Regions from separate parts of the Ruegeria sp. ABF4_144 genome, predicted to be linked through region 1. Evidence: riboswitches for the same ligand, from Rfam matches in the RefSeq annotation. Region 1 holds a riboswitch; each other region holds the start of a gene.
The links. Region 1 has a riboswitch for cobalamin ahead of nrdH (glutaredoxin-like protein NrdH). Riboswitches for the same ligand answer to the same signal wherever they lie in the genome.

Region 1 (4,439 bases):
CGGCAAAGTAAACCGACGTGAACTCGACACCCTCGGGCGTGCCATAGTGGATGTGTTCGCGCGCCAGGAACCCATGCAGGTTCATCTGCCCCAGACCAATCGCGTGGCTTTCGTCATTACCGCGACGCACCGAGGGCACCGAGTCGATCGCCGACATCTCGGACACGGCAGTCAAAGCGCGGATCGCAGCTCCGACAGTGCGACCCAGATCGTTGCCATCCATGGTCTTCGCGATGTTAAGCGACCCGAGGTTGCAGGAGATATCCGTGCCCAGATGCGCATAGCTGAGGTCATCGTTGAACTCGGATGCTTCATTGACCTGCAAGATTTCGGAACACAGGTTCGACATGTTGATCCGCCCCGCGATGGGGTTCATCCGGTTCACCGTGTCCTCGAACATCACATACGGATAGCCGGATTCGAACTGCAACTCGGCAATGGTCTGGAAGAATTCACGCGCGTTGACCTTGGATTTACGGATGCGCTTGTCATCCACCATCTCGTGGTATTTCTCGGTGACTGAGATTTCCGAGAATGGCACGCCATGAACCTTTTCCACGTCATGCGGCGAGAACAGGTACATGTCGGCGTTCTTCTTCGCCAACTCAAAGGTGATATCGGGGATCACCACGCCAAGGCTTAGCGTCTTGATGCGGATTTTCTCGTCCGCGTTCTCGCGCTTGGTGTCGAGGAACCGCATGATATCTGGATGGTGCGCGTTCAGGTATACTGCCCCGGCCCCCTGCCGCGCGCCCAGCTGGTTGGCGTAGGAAAAGCTGTCCTCCAACAGCTTCATCACCGGGATTACGCCCGAGGACTGGTTCTCGATCCCCTTAATCGGCGCGCCGTGCTCGCGGATATTGGTCAACAGCAAGGCCACGCCGCCGCCGCGTTTGGACAGTTGCAGGGCCGAGTTGATACCGCGCCCGATGCTTTCCATGTTGTCTTCCAGCCGCAGCAGGAAGCACGAGATCAGCTCACCGCGCGACGCTTTACCCGCGTTCAGGAAGGTCGGCGTGGCAGGCTGGAAGCGGCCTTCTAGGATCTCCTCCATGAAGGACATGGCCAGCGCCTCATCTCCCCGCGCCAACGCCAGTGCGGTCATGACAACGCGGTCCTCATAGCGTTCCAAGAATCGCTGTCCGTCACGGGTTTTTAGCGTGTACGAGGTATAATACTTGAACGCACCCAGAAAGGTCGGGAACCGAAATTTCTTGGCATAGGCCGCATCCCAGATCTTGCGCATGAAGTTCTTGGAATACTGGTCCAGCACGGCCTCTTCGTAATAGCCTTCGGACACCAGATAGCCCAACTTTTCATCCAGAGAATGGAAGAACACGGTGTTCTGATTCACATGCTGCAGGAAGTACTGCCGCGCGGCCATGCGGTCGGCTTCAAAGCGGATCTTCCCCTCACCATCATAGAGGTTCAGCATCGCGTTCAATGCGTGATAGTCCTGCTCGTTTACGCTGCTGTCGAGCATAGATGTCTCCATAGTTTTTCAAGCCCGGCGCGGACGCGGGTGATGTCAGTGTCGGTGCCTGCAAGCTCGAACGAATAGAGCAGCGGCACGTTGCATTTTTGGGCGATGATGCGACCGGACAGGGCGTAGGTCGCACCGAAATTGCGGTTGCCTGTGCCGATCACCCCTATGATCCCGGAACGGATGGCTGGGTCATTCAAAAAGCGGATCACCTGTTTCGGCACTGCACCGCGCCCCTCGCCATCAGCGTAGGTTGGGCAGATCAGAACATAGGGTCCTTTGGGGTCAGGCAGCTGGTCCATCCCGTTCGGTATGCGGAAAGAGGTCAGGCCCAGCCGCGTCACAAAGCGGTGGGTGTTTCCGGATTTCGATGAGAAATAGACCAGCGCCGGGATCGGCGTGGCCATGGATTAGGCCAGTTGTGCGATCATGTCCGGGCGGAAACCCGACCAATGATCACTGCCGGCCACAACGACAGGTGCCTGACGATATCCCAGCTCGGTCACATGGGACATGGCGCCGTCGTCCTGGGTCAGATCGATGACGTCATAGGTTATGCCTTTAGCGTCCAGCGCACGGGTGGTGGCAGTGCATTGTACGCAGGCGGGTTTGGAATATACGGTAATGCTCATTTGTCCTCAGTCCCTTTAATCAAAGCCGAGGACGCCATGGGCAAACAGGCCCGTCAGACGCCCCCGAACCCTCCGTTCGTGGTTATCATTCACGCTTGCGGCAGGTCTCCTGGCTTGCGGATCATCGTTCGGTCTGGCCTTCCCAAAAGCGTGCTTTCAGTGGCGTAGTCAGCCGAACTCTCCGCTTACAGTTGCGGGGGCAGCGCCGGAATCTCACCGGTTTCCCTCTTAGCTTTCGACAGGAATCGAAAGAACCGAAGCAACACCATATTGGGTGTGGTGGGATTTGATTGTCAATATATAGATCGACGGGCTGGAATTTTCTTTATGGCTTGATCAAGTTTACGCGAGTCAGCAGATATCGGCCAGTACGCATTTTAGTCGTTTCAACGCGTCTTGTGTTTCCTCGCAGTGACGGTTTCTTGCACTCTTAGCCGCAAGGATAACGGGGAAGCAGTGAGGGTGGTTTTCCAAGTTCGAAACCGCTGAGGCACTTGTGGATAGGAGCAGAGTAATTTACGCAGAAACCAGCTGAGTAGCTGTCATTTCGTCAAAGGCTTACCACATCAATCCCTATCATCTGTCGGTGTTGCCCTATGACTTTTGAACTCACCCAATTTCGATGCGAACACTTAAACCCGAGTGTCGAACTATCTGCGGCCGTAGGCTGGCCACATCAGCGTAAAGACTGGGAGATGCTGTTGCCCTTTTCGGAGGGCGTCGTGGCTACCAAGAGTTATGGGCTGATAGGCACAGCTTTGAGATCTGACTTCGGGCCGGAAATGTCGACGATTAACATGGTCATCGTTTCGGAAGACCAACGAGGACAAGGGCTGGGTCGCTCCTTGGTCACGTCATTGATCGAAAAAGAAGAAAGACATATCCGGCTGGTGGCTACTGTTTCTGGCAGACCACTCTATCAAAAACTCGGTTTTCAGGATGTTGCATACATTGTTCAACATCAGGGGATCGTTGGCAAAGCACCAGGCATTGTAGGGGCGCAAGACGCAGAGGCAGATGATCTGAAAGGCGTTATCGAAGTTGAAAATCGAAGCTTCGGAGGAGACCGGGCGGCATTGGTCAATTGGATGGCCTCGAATACACGCATTTCAGTCATGCGACGGAATGGCAAGGTGTCCGGGTATGCGGCTTGTCGACCCTTTGGACTGGGATATGTTGTCGGCCCTGTCGTGGCGGACAGTGTCCAAGACGCACAAGCACTGATCGCACGCCATCTGACAGGTCTTGTCGGCCAGTTTGTACGTTTGGACGTCATGCGAGAGAGTGGTCTGTCCCCTTGGTTGATTGACTTGGGGCTGATGCGTGTCAGTCAGCCACCTATCATGCAGCGGGGGGAGATGCCTCTCTCGCCGCAGCGCTTAGCGCTGTTTAGCCAGGCTCTGGTATGAGGTTGCAATGCCCGCTCCGTTAGCAACCATAGATACGGAAACAACACTTCCTGAGCAAACTGAGGTGGTAGTTATTGGCGCCGGCATCATTGGCACCACAACGGCCTACTATCTGGCGCGGAGCGGCATACCGGTTCTGTTACTCGAAAAAGGGCGCGTTGGAGGGGAGCAATCCAGCCGCAACTGGGGGTGGTGTCGTCAGCAGAACCGGGACGCACGCGAGTTGCCGATGGCAACAAAGGCGTTGGAGCTATGGGAGAACCTTGCAGGTGAACTGGGTGAAGATGTCGGGTTTCGCCGCTGCGGCCTTCTGTATCTCAGCAATGATCTGGCAGAGATCGAAACATGGGCGTCGTGGTGTCGTTTTGCTGCGGAACAGGGCGTAAAAAGCCACCCCTTGAATGCGAAAGCAGCTACTGATCGAGGTGCCTCGACGGGCCTTTCGTGGAAAGGTGGTGTCTTTTCGGAAAGTGACGGCATCGCCGATCCGGCTCGGGCCGTGCCGATGATTGCCAAAGGTGTCGCCGCCTTGGGCGGGCATGTTGTACAAAACTGCGCTGTGCGCGGTATTCTGACAGAGGCTGGACAGGTTTCGGGTGTCGTGACAGAGCGGGGCGAAGTTCGTTGCTCTCAAGTGGTTATGGCTGGGGGTGCTTGGGCTTCCCAATTCTGTCATCAGCTTGGGATCACCTTTCCCCAGGCCTCGATCCGGCAAACTGTCCTGTCAGTAGCACCGGGTGCAGAGGGTTTGCCGGCGGCTTTGCACACGTCGAAGGCGACCGTTACCCGGCGTGGAGATGGTGGCTATACTCTTGCAACCAGCGGTCGGGGCCAAATTGACCCGAGCTTTCAAAAACTGCGCTTTGCCCGTGACTTCCTACCCATGTTTGCGCGACGCAGGCGGTTGTTGTCACC
Region 2 (4,439 bases), 2.9 Mb from region 1:
TATCCGAACCCGTCAGCAACGCAGCCCCCACAATCGCGGCTGTGGGCAGAAGACGGTTGTGCAGCGGTCCGGCGATACCACGGGCGATATGCGGCACCATCAGGCCGACAAAGCCGATCACACCGGCGACCGAGACGAAAACGGCGGTGGCAAGGGCGGCGGCAAAGAACATGCTAAACCGCAGCCCCTGCACTGGAACACCCAGCGTTGCTGCGGTCAGGTCTCCGGTCAGCAGGGCATCCAGCCAGCGGCTGCGATAGAGCGAATAGGACAGGATCAGCAGCAACCCGGCGCAGACCAGCGGGAAGGTCTCCCACCGGGCCAGGCCCAGCCCGCCTAGCATCCAGAAGATGACCGAATGCGCAGCGCGGCTGTCGCCCGCGAAAATCAGGTAATTGGTGATGGCCGAGAACAGGAAGGACACCGCCAGTCCGGCCAGGATCAGTTTTTCCGGCGCGCTTGTGCGTAAGCCGTGCACCAGTGCCAGCACGATGCCTGATGCCACGAGGCCACCGCAAAATGCCGCCAGCGGCAGGGTCCAGAAGCCCAGAATGTCTCCGGTTACGGTGATGACGAACACCGCCCCGGCCGCCGCGCCCGAGGACAGGCCGAACAGAAACGGATCAGCCAGGTCGTTGCGTGTCGTGGTTTGCAGAACGACACCGACGATGCCCAGCCCGGCGCCAATGACAGCCGCGAAAAGAGCACGCGGCAAGCGCAGGTCGAACACGATCCGATGCAGCGCGGACATGTCGCCGTCGGTCAGGCCAGTGCCCAGCAACACTGCGTCAAAAGCATCCCGCGCGGGAATAGAAGTGGTGCCGTAAACGGTCGAAATCAGCAAAAGGGCGGCCAGAACGACCGCCCCCAGTGTTAGCACAAGGCCCAATCGGCCCATATCAGTTGAGGCCCGGATGCATGGCCTGAGCCATTTTCGAGATCGCTTCGATGTTTGCCGGTCCTGGGGTCAGTTCCTCGTACCGCAGGCCAATCCAGCGCTCGTTCTTGACCGCGTCGGTTTGCGACATCACCGGGTGCTCTTGCAGGAACTTGAACGTATCCGCAGCGCCATTGCCGGTTTGGTAATCCAGCAGCACAAGGAATTCCGGGTTTGCGGCGGCAACGGCCTCCCACGAGGTGCGGCCCCAGCTGGTGTCCATGTCGTGGGTGACGTTCTCGCCACCGGCGGCTGCGATCATCGCATCGGGGATGGCGAACTTACCAGCGGTGAAGGGCGCATCCGCCGGGCCGTCCAGCAGGAAGACACGGGGTTTGGCCAGATCGGCAGTCTGCGCTTCGATCGCTGCCAGCTCTTCTTTCCATCCACCGACCAGTCCTTCGGCCTTGTCCTCGACATGCATGACTTTGCCCAGACGCAGAACGTCGTTGAACAGCAGGTCCATGCTGGCCTCGGGGCGATCCTTGTCCAGATGCACGCAGCTTTCCGTCAGGATCATGGTCTTAATGCCAAAGGGTTCAAGCGTGTCGGGGGTCACGTCGCCGCCGGGCTTCATGCCGTAATACCAACCCGCAAAGAACAGGTCGGGCTCAACTGCGACCAGATTTTCAACGGTCGGGTATTTCGGCGCAAGCTCGGGGATGTCGCCGCGCAGAGTGTCAAATTCAGGGCTGGTCTTGTACCAGCCGGTGATGCCGGTCAGACCCACGATCTTATCCTGCAGACCCAGGGCAAAGGCCATGTCGGTCATGTTCATGTCGTGTACGACCAGCCGTTCGGGCTGAGTCTCGAAAACCAGCGGCTCGCCGCAGTTATCAACGGTTATGCCACCTGCAGATGCGCCGCCTGCCATTGCAGTAATCACGGCCGCAGACCAGATATGTTTCATTGGGGGAGTGTCCTTGCTTTAGTTTGAAACGGGTGTTCTTCGGATATCCAGCGCCGGGATCACTCGGCCTTCGTGCTGGAAACACAGGTAGTCGACGCCGAACGTGTCACGCACATGCGCGGGCGTCAGAACCTCGGCCACAGGGCCAAAGCTGGTCAGACGTGTGGACTTCATCAACGCCACATGAGTGGCGAATTCGGGGATCATGACCAGATCGTGCACGATCATCACCACCGTGATGCCAAGCTCGGCCACAAGCGACAGCATCCGCCCCTTGGCGTCCGGGTCCAGATGGTTGGTGGGTTCGTCTAGAAACAACAGCGATGGGTTCTGCGCCAGCGCCCGGGCGATATGGGCCCGCTGACGTTCGCCGCCGGACAGCAGAGCCATTCGTTTATCCGCCAGTGCGATCAGCCCGGTCAGGTCCAGTATCCGGTCAAGCTCAACCGCGTGGGCTTCGGCGGATCTGTCGGACCGGATCGGAATCTGACCCAACGCAACATAGTCGCGCAACGTCAAACGGCCATCCGGATTTTCCTGTTGGCTGACGACGGCAATCATGCGGGCGCGCTCTGATGCCGACATCTGTTTTACGCTGCGCCGGTCAACCAGTACGTCGCCAAGAACCAGCTCGGCCGCGCCGCACAGCAGGTTCAAAAGCGTTGTTTTCCCGGCTCCGTTCGGCCCGGCGATGGCCAATATCGCGCCCTTGTCCAGTTCAAACGAAGCGCCCTGCAGCAGGACATCGCCATTCAGCGCGTAGTATTCCAGATCACGCGCGACCAGAAACGCAGAGTCCGTCATGGGTGCTCCTCCACGGTTAGTCTGGGTAAACGGGCCAGGGTTTTTTCGAACAAGGCGCGCGGACGGTCAGTGGCGTTGGTCCAGCCGTCGCTGCTGTCGTGGAATTGCCTGGCAAATTGGGCCAGAGCGTCAACATCTTGCGACGAGCTGATGTCACCAAACAGGTATTGCGCCTTGCCGGCAGCTTGGAATCCAACGGTTGTTGGTCGGCCGCAGCCCGCCATGCAGGAAACCATGCGCAAGGCAAAACCGGATGGAAGCCGGTTCGTCAGCGCTTTTCGGATCGCATTCGCGGCATCTGTGCCTTTGCAGGTTTCGCAAATCAGCAGGAAATGATTGGGATTGTTTGCCATTGCTCGCTCCGTCTATTGCCGGGGCGAGGTGGTTGCAATGTAATAACGTAACGCAGTCGTCACTTTTCCTCCTTCCGGGACACCCCGCCCCGGGTTGGTTGATCGTTTGATGGCAGGTCTCCTGACTTGCGGGTCTGTGCTTGGCCATCCTTCCCGGCCTTTGGGGCCAGTGGGTATATGGCGTCGCTCACCGCTTACAGTTGCGGGGGCAGTCACGGAGTTGGCGCCGTTTGGCGGACCTCACCGTATTCCCTTTTCATCCCCAATTGGGGGAACCATCACCAGATTGACTGCCCGAGATCATCCAGTGCGTCAATATGAAAGTTTTGTTGAGTTCGTTTGTTGCCGGCCGGAACCCAAGCAACAAGGGACGACAGTGTTTGCAAAAAACCCACTGGAATGATCTCGGCAGGGCGATAGAGTCTGTTCATGCGATATTGGGTTCATCTTGCGACGATTTTGACGCTGGTCTTGTGCGGTTCTTTCGCGCTGGCCGCGCCAGGCTCTGCGTTGGACTGGTCTGATTTACAGGACCCGTCTGCTCAGAACTTTGACGATCCGTATCGCGATCTCAGCCCTGAACAGTTCGATGATTTGCTTTTTGTCGTGCGCCTGCGCGGAAGGCTGCATCAGGACGCAGGCAGCCCTGATGAGCGGCGAAAGTGGCAGGAACTGTTAGTCGAAACCGAAGAGGCGTTGGCCGCAGACGGCATCGATGTCGATTGGCTGCTGGATCAGCGGCACACCGTGGCCCAAAGCCGGGATCACGCTGGTGCTGCCGGCAATCCAGAATTCGACGGTCAGACCGTGACGCTGGCGGGGTTTGCCATTCCGGGGCCGCCCGATGCTGAAGGGCACGCGATCGCTTATCTGGTGCCTCAGCGCGGGATGTGCAGCCATCTGCCGCCGCCGCCGCCCAATCAGATGATCCGGGTGCAGTTGAATGGTAACTGGACACCCCGCTATGTCCACGAGCCCGTCCGGCTGACCGGAAAGCTGACCATCGATCCGTCAGAGCAGGACATGATGGTGGTGGACGGGTTCATGCCCATGCGCGCGACGTTCCGGCTGGAGGCTGACAGTGTCGAAACCCTTGAAACACAGGGGGACCGGCTGGAGTGGACGCAGAGCATTGCTGACCGCCTCCGTGCGGCGGGCCAGCGCAAAACCGGTGGGGCGAAGACGTCTGAATGACATGATTGCCGGATCGTGAAACCCCGAATTGCCCCGCAGATCCTTTTCTGAATGGAAAAAACCATCTTTGGTGATTTGACAAAGCGCTGACTCAGGGTACCCTGAATCTCATTATTTAAGTGTATGAGTGACATCTGTTTGAGCCTCTTCAGAGGCACTGGGTGATTAGATGAAACGCATTGACCTAGCAGAAGGTGCGTCCCGCGAATGGGACGTGGTGCTTGTTGGCAGCAGCTTTGCA
Region 3 (4,439 bases), 2.3 Mb from region 1:
GGGCGTACCTGCCTCAATTCCGCCAGTGCGCCTTCACACGGCTTCAGGGACCCGCGCGGGGTTAGAACTGCCACTCGTAGGAGGCCTACAAAGCCCGTGTGGATATGTCGGCACCAAGGGTCGATCTCGCCTTAAGGCGAAGGTTGCCCCCGTGATTAAAGGCTTTCTCATAGCTCAAACCAACCTCGCCGACTGTATTGGTACCGCTACCAAGGAGGCGGTCAGGCTGCCGCCGCCCACGTCAGTCGAATAGCCCCGTCTACGAATGCGTTGTTGCCTGTCGCACGCCCAAAGACTGCCCCGGAGCTGCTCGCGCTGCCAGTGATCCCACCCGCGCCTGAAACTTCAACCACGTTAAAAAACGCGCTGCCGTTCGCAGTATTCACGTCTATCTTCAGCGCGTCACTATTCTCGAAGCTGTCAGACAGGCCCAGCAACTCGATGACGTCTCTGCCGGCATTGGTGTTGCCCCTGACCTAAACCTGGACTGCGCCGGTGTTGGTCAGGGTGCTTGTGCAATCCGGAAGGGCAAAGACGACCAAACCCAGTCCGGCCAATGGTTTCGCCTCGATCGATCCGGCGTCTCTGATAACCAGGTCTTCATCCACCACATTGATGAACGGAGACGTCCGCGCGCTATCGATCACCTCGGCATGCCCCGTCGTTGCCGTGACGGCTACCACCGACAAAACCCAGCAAGAGCGAAGGCGCAATACTCGCTACTCTACCTTTCCACTTGCCCCCGCGCTCGAACGCACAATCTCTTAGCTCGATCTGCATGTAATTCTGCCCTATCTGGCTATTCTCCGTTCCCCGGGATGCGAGGTTGTATCCCAAGCATCAGCCGCTGGATGCGCCATTTGTTGGCACTCCCATGAGCCGGGTTAAAAGAGTGAGAAAATGCGGGAATAGCGCGCCTGAGGCACGGGCCACTTTGTCTTCGAACAACATGACGCAGGCGCAAAAGAGTGAGGCTCTGAACGAAAGCGTCAGGCGTTTCTTAGAGGGCATAGATAGTCGCGCTGCTTGTAAGGCGGCTGAATTCCGCCCGCTCCCTAAAAAACCAACAGCATCCTCAAGGCCCCCAGACCGGAACGCGAGGCTTCGCGGTAGAGGGGCAACGCGAAAGTGTGCAAGATAGCAATCGTTGAGGTGCCGCAAAATTTGAGTTGACTGACGACGGATGAGTCTGGCATGCGCTTTTGCATGTTTGGTTCCGGGTTCGCCCGGATAAAAGGGAATGCGGTGCGGGTTCTGTCAAACGACAACCCAATGCCGCAACTGCCCCCGCAACTGTGAGCGGCGAGCAAGGCTGATATGCCACTGGGATTTTTTCCCGGGAAGGCCAGTCCGATGCTTTGACCTGCAAGTCAGGAGACCTGCCAGACATGCACCCCCGGAAGGGGTGCGTCACCGATGCCGGGGTGCGCGTCGGGCCGGTGCCCACAAAAGGGCACAAGGTCCCGTTTATCCCGTCGTCAAACAAAATTTATGTGCCGGGGTTGGCACAACGGGACAAGGACAAGACCTTATGAAAAAGCTGCTCTGCACGGCTGCCGCTGCGCTGGCAATTCCTGCCATGGCGCAGGCGCATTTCCTTTTGGAATACACCACCAACACCATGATCGAGAAACCGGGCGATGTGCCGGTCAAACTGATCTTTTGGCACCCGTTCGAAAACGGCCACGTCATGGATCTGGAAAAGCCGCAAGAGTTCTATGTGATCCACAACGGTGAAAAAACCGACCTGCTGGGCACACTGGAACCCGTTCGCTTCACCGGTGGTGAAAACGAAGGGGCGGCGTTCAAGGGCTCGGTTCCTGTGAAACGTTCCGGCGACTACGTGTTGGTTACCGTTCCTCAGCCTTACTATGAAGAATCCGAGGATATCTACATCCAGCAGCTCACCAAAGCGTTCCTGAACCGCAACGAGCTGCCGACCGACTGGATGAACCCGGTTGGACTACCGACCGAGATCATTCCGCTGAACAAGCCGACCAACGTCATCGCGGGCTCGACCTTCACCGGACGCGTTCTGGCCGATGGCCAGCCGGTTGCAGGTGCCGAGATCGAGATCGAGTACATGGCCGCCGAGCCGGACATGGACAGCGCTGCGTCCTCCACTCCGTCCGTTTCGCCGATGCCCGGCGGTGCTGTGGTCGCCATTTCTGACGACAACGGCTATTTCTCGTTCGGCGTACCAAAGGCCGGCTACTGGGGCTTTGCCGCACTTGGTGCAGGCCGGGCAACAGAGCATGAGGGCAAAGAACTCAGCCAGGATGCGGTCATCTGGATCCGCGCCTGGGACATGGAGTAAGAAATGCACATCGTCGACGGAGCCCTGTCCAACCCGGTTGTCATTGGCGGCGCAGTTGCTGCCGCGGGTGGGATAGCAATGGGTCTCAGGTCGCTGGACCTTGATCGCATCCCCACTGCGGGGGTGCTTTCGGCCACGTTTTTTGTGGCCTCGCTGATCCACGTCCCCATTGGTCCGTCGTCGGTGCATTTGATCCTGAATGGCTTGGCCGGGCTGTTGCTCGGCTGGGCCGCCTTCCCGGCGTTGTTCGTCGGGCTTTTGCTGCAATCTGTTTTCTTTGGCTTTGGCGGGCTGACGGTTTTGGGGATAAATACCCTTAATATCGCACTGCCTGCCGTTCTGGCAGGTATGGTGTTTGGCCGCCTGATCGCAAGTGGCTCACCCCTGCACGGCGCGATCTGGGGTGGTGTTGGGGGCGCTTTCGCTATCGCCGCCACAACCGGGATGGTTGCCATATCGCTGGCTTTGTCCGGCGATGAATTCCTGCCCGCCGCCAAGCTTGTCTTTTTCGCGCATATCCCCGTCATGGTGATCGAAGCGGTGTTGACCGGGTTCGCCGTTTTACTAGCTCGCAAGGTTAAGCCGGAACTCTTTGTCAAAGGGGCAACCACATGAAGCATCTGGTTCTAATTCTGGCCTTTTGCTGCGCGCCTTTGCCCGCGCTGGCCCATAAGGTCATCGCAGGTGTCTTTGCATCGGGCGACGCCATTGAAGGTGAACTTGGGTTTTCAAACGGCGATATGGCAAGCGATACCGAGGTTGTCGTAACCGGGCCGGACGGGACCGAGTTGGGTCGCGTGGTCACAGACGCGGACGGGTTCTTTATCTACACACCAACTTCAGCCGTTACGCATACATTCTTCGCGGATCTCGGCGCGGGCCACATCGCTGAAATTACCATGCCTGCCGCGGAAGTGGCCGAAATCATGGGTGTCGAAGCCATTGAAACGCCTGCCGCGACCACCACAGGTGATGCAGCGTCTTTCAACGCCGAACAGCAACAGGTGATTGCCAAAGTCGTCCGCGACGAGATGCGCCCGCTTCGCCGAGAAATTGCGGCCTATCGCGAACAGAACGATCTTCAGACCATCCTCGGCGGGATCGGCTATATTGTCGGGCTGTTCGGGCTGGGCTTTTATCTGGCCGCGCGCCGGAAGTTGGCTGCCTGATGGCACACGCGCTGGGACCTCGTGAAAAGACACTCTCCGAGGCAGGTGTCCAGCGCGAAGGCCTGATCAGCCCGCTGGATCCGCGCGTTCGGATCGTGACCGCGGTGATTTTTGGCATCGTGACCGTTTCGCTGTCGTCCATCCCCGCACTCTGTGCTGCGCTGACAGTGTCGCTTTCCCTATTGTTGATGTCACGCCTACCCTGGCGGAAAACGCTGAAACGCATGGCCATGATGGACGGGTTCATCATATTCATGCTGGTCCTTCTGCCCTTTTCCATGCCCGGTGATCCCATATTTACTGTCTGGGGCTTTCCCGCCAGTTGGCAGGGTCTGTGGAAAGCAATTGAGATCGCCTTGACCGCAAATACAGTGATCCTGTCCTTAATGGTGCTGGTCGGTACGATGGAGCCCGTCACGCTTGGCCACGCCCTGCACCAGCTGCGCTGCCCCGAGAAACTTGTGCACCTGCTGATGTTCACCATCCGCTACATCGAAGTTCTGCGAGAAGAATACCTGCGCCTGCGTTCTGCAATGAAAGTGCGCGGCTTTCGACCGGGAACGAACTGGCACACCTATCGCAGTTTTGGCTATCTGGTTGGCATGATGCTTGTGCGCGCAATCGAACGGTCGGAACGCATCCTCGGCGCAATGAAGTGCCGGGGTTTTTCGGGGCGTATGCTGCTGCTGCAGGATTTTACCCTGACCCGCAGGGACATCGTTTTTACAGTGGGTATGGGTATCCTTTGCCTTGGCCTGGTTATATTGGATTTCGCATGACCCTGATCGCGCTTGAAAACATCTGCTTTGCGTATCCCGGCCAGGCCCCCGTTCTGAACGGGGCCAGCCTAACGCTGAGCGCCGGACAACGCTTATCGCTGACAGGTCCGAACGGTGCCGGCAAATCGACCCTGTTGCGCATCACGCTGGGGCTGCAACGCCAGACCTCGGGCA

Region 2: linked by a shared signal. The riboswitch ahead of ACXAGD_RS16435 (DUF1636 family protein) and the one ahead of nrdH (glutaredoxin-like protein NrdH) in region 1 are both predicted to bind cobalamin.
Region 3: linked by a shared signal. The riboswitch ahead of ACXAGD_RS13645 (DUF4198 domain-containing protein) and the one ahead of nrdH (glutaredoxin-like protein NrdH) in region 1 are both predicted to bind cobalamin.

The regions. Positions count from the first base shown of each region.
Region 1 covers NZ_JBSWWK010000001.1:420,453-424,891, forward strand. The annotation lists gene nrdE (class 1b ribonucleoside-diphosphate reductase subunit alpha) at 1-1,483, opposite strand, end outside; gene nrdI (class Ib ribonucleoside-diphosphate reductase assembly flavoprotein NrdI) at 1,465-1,878, opposite strand; gene nrdH (glutaredoxin-like protein NrdH) at 1,894-2,115, opposite strand; cobalamin riboswitch at 2,198-2,389, opposite strand; gene ACXAGD_RS02180 (GNAT family N-acetyltransferase) at 2,712-3,524, shown strand; gene ACXAGD_RS02185 (NAD(P)/FAD-dependent oxidoreductase) at 3,589-4,439, shown strand, end outside.
Region 2 covers NZ_JBSWWK010000001.1:3,283,565-3,288,003, reverse strand. The annotation lists gene ACXAGD_RS16450 (FecCD family ABC transporter permease) at 1-898, opposite strand, end outside; gene ACXAGD_RS16445 (ABC transporter substrate-binding protein) at 900-1,847, opposite strand; gene ACXAGD_RS16440 (ABC transporter ATP-binding protein) at 1,866-2,651, opposite strand; gene ACXAGD_RS16435 (DUF1636 family protein) at 2,648-3,004, opposite strand; cobalamin riboswitch at 3,099-3,299, opposite strand; gene ACXAGD_RS16430 (DUF3299 domain-containing protein) at 3,434-4,198, shown strand; gene ACXAGD_RS16425 (GMC oxidoreductase) at 4,368-4,439, shown strand, end outside.
Region 3 covers NZ_JBSWWK010000001.1:2,728,463-2,732,901, forward strand. The annotation lists gene ACXAGD_RS13640 (hypothetical protein) at 477-683, opposite strand; cobalamin riboswitch at 1,195-1,401, shown strand; gene ACXAGD_RS13645 (DUF4198 domain-containing protein) at 1,532-2,317, shown strand; gene cbiM (cobalt transporter CbiM) at 2,321-2,932, shown strand; gene ACXAGD_RS13655 (cobalt ABC transporter permease) at 2,929-3,486, shown strand; gene cbiQ (cobalt ECF transporter T component CbiQ) at 3,486-4,265, shown strand; gene ACXAGD_RS13665 (energy-coupling factor ABC transporter ATP-binding protein) at 4,262-4,439, shown strand, end outside.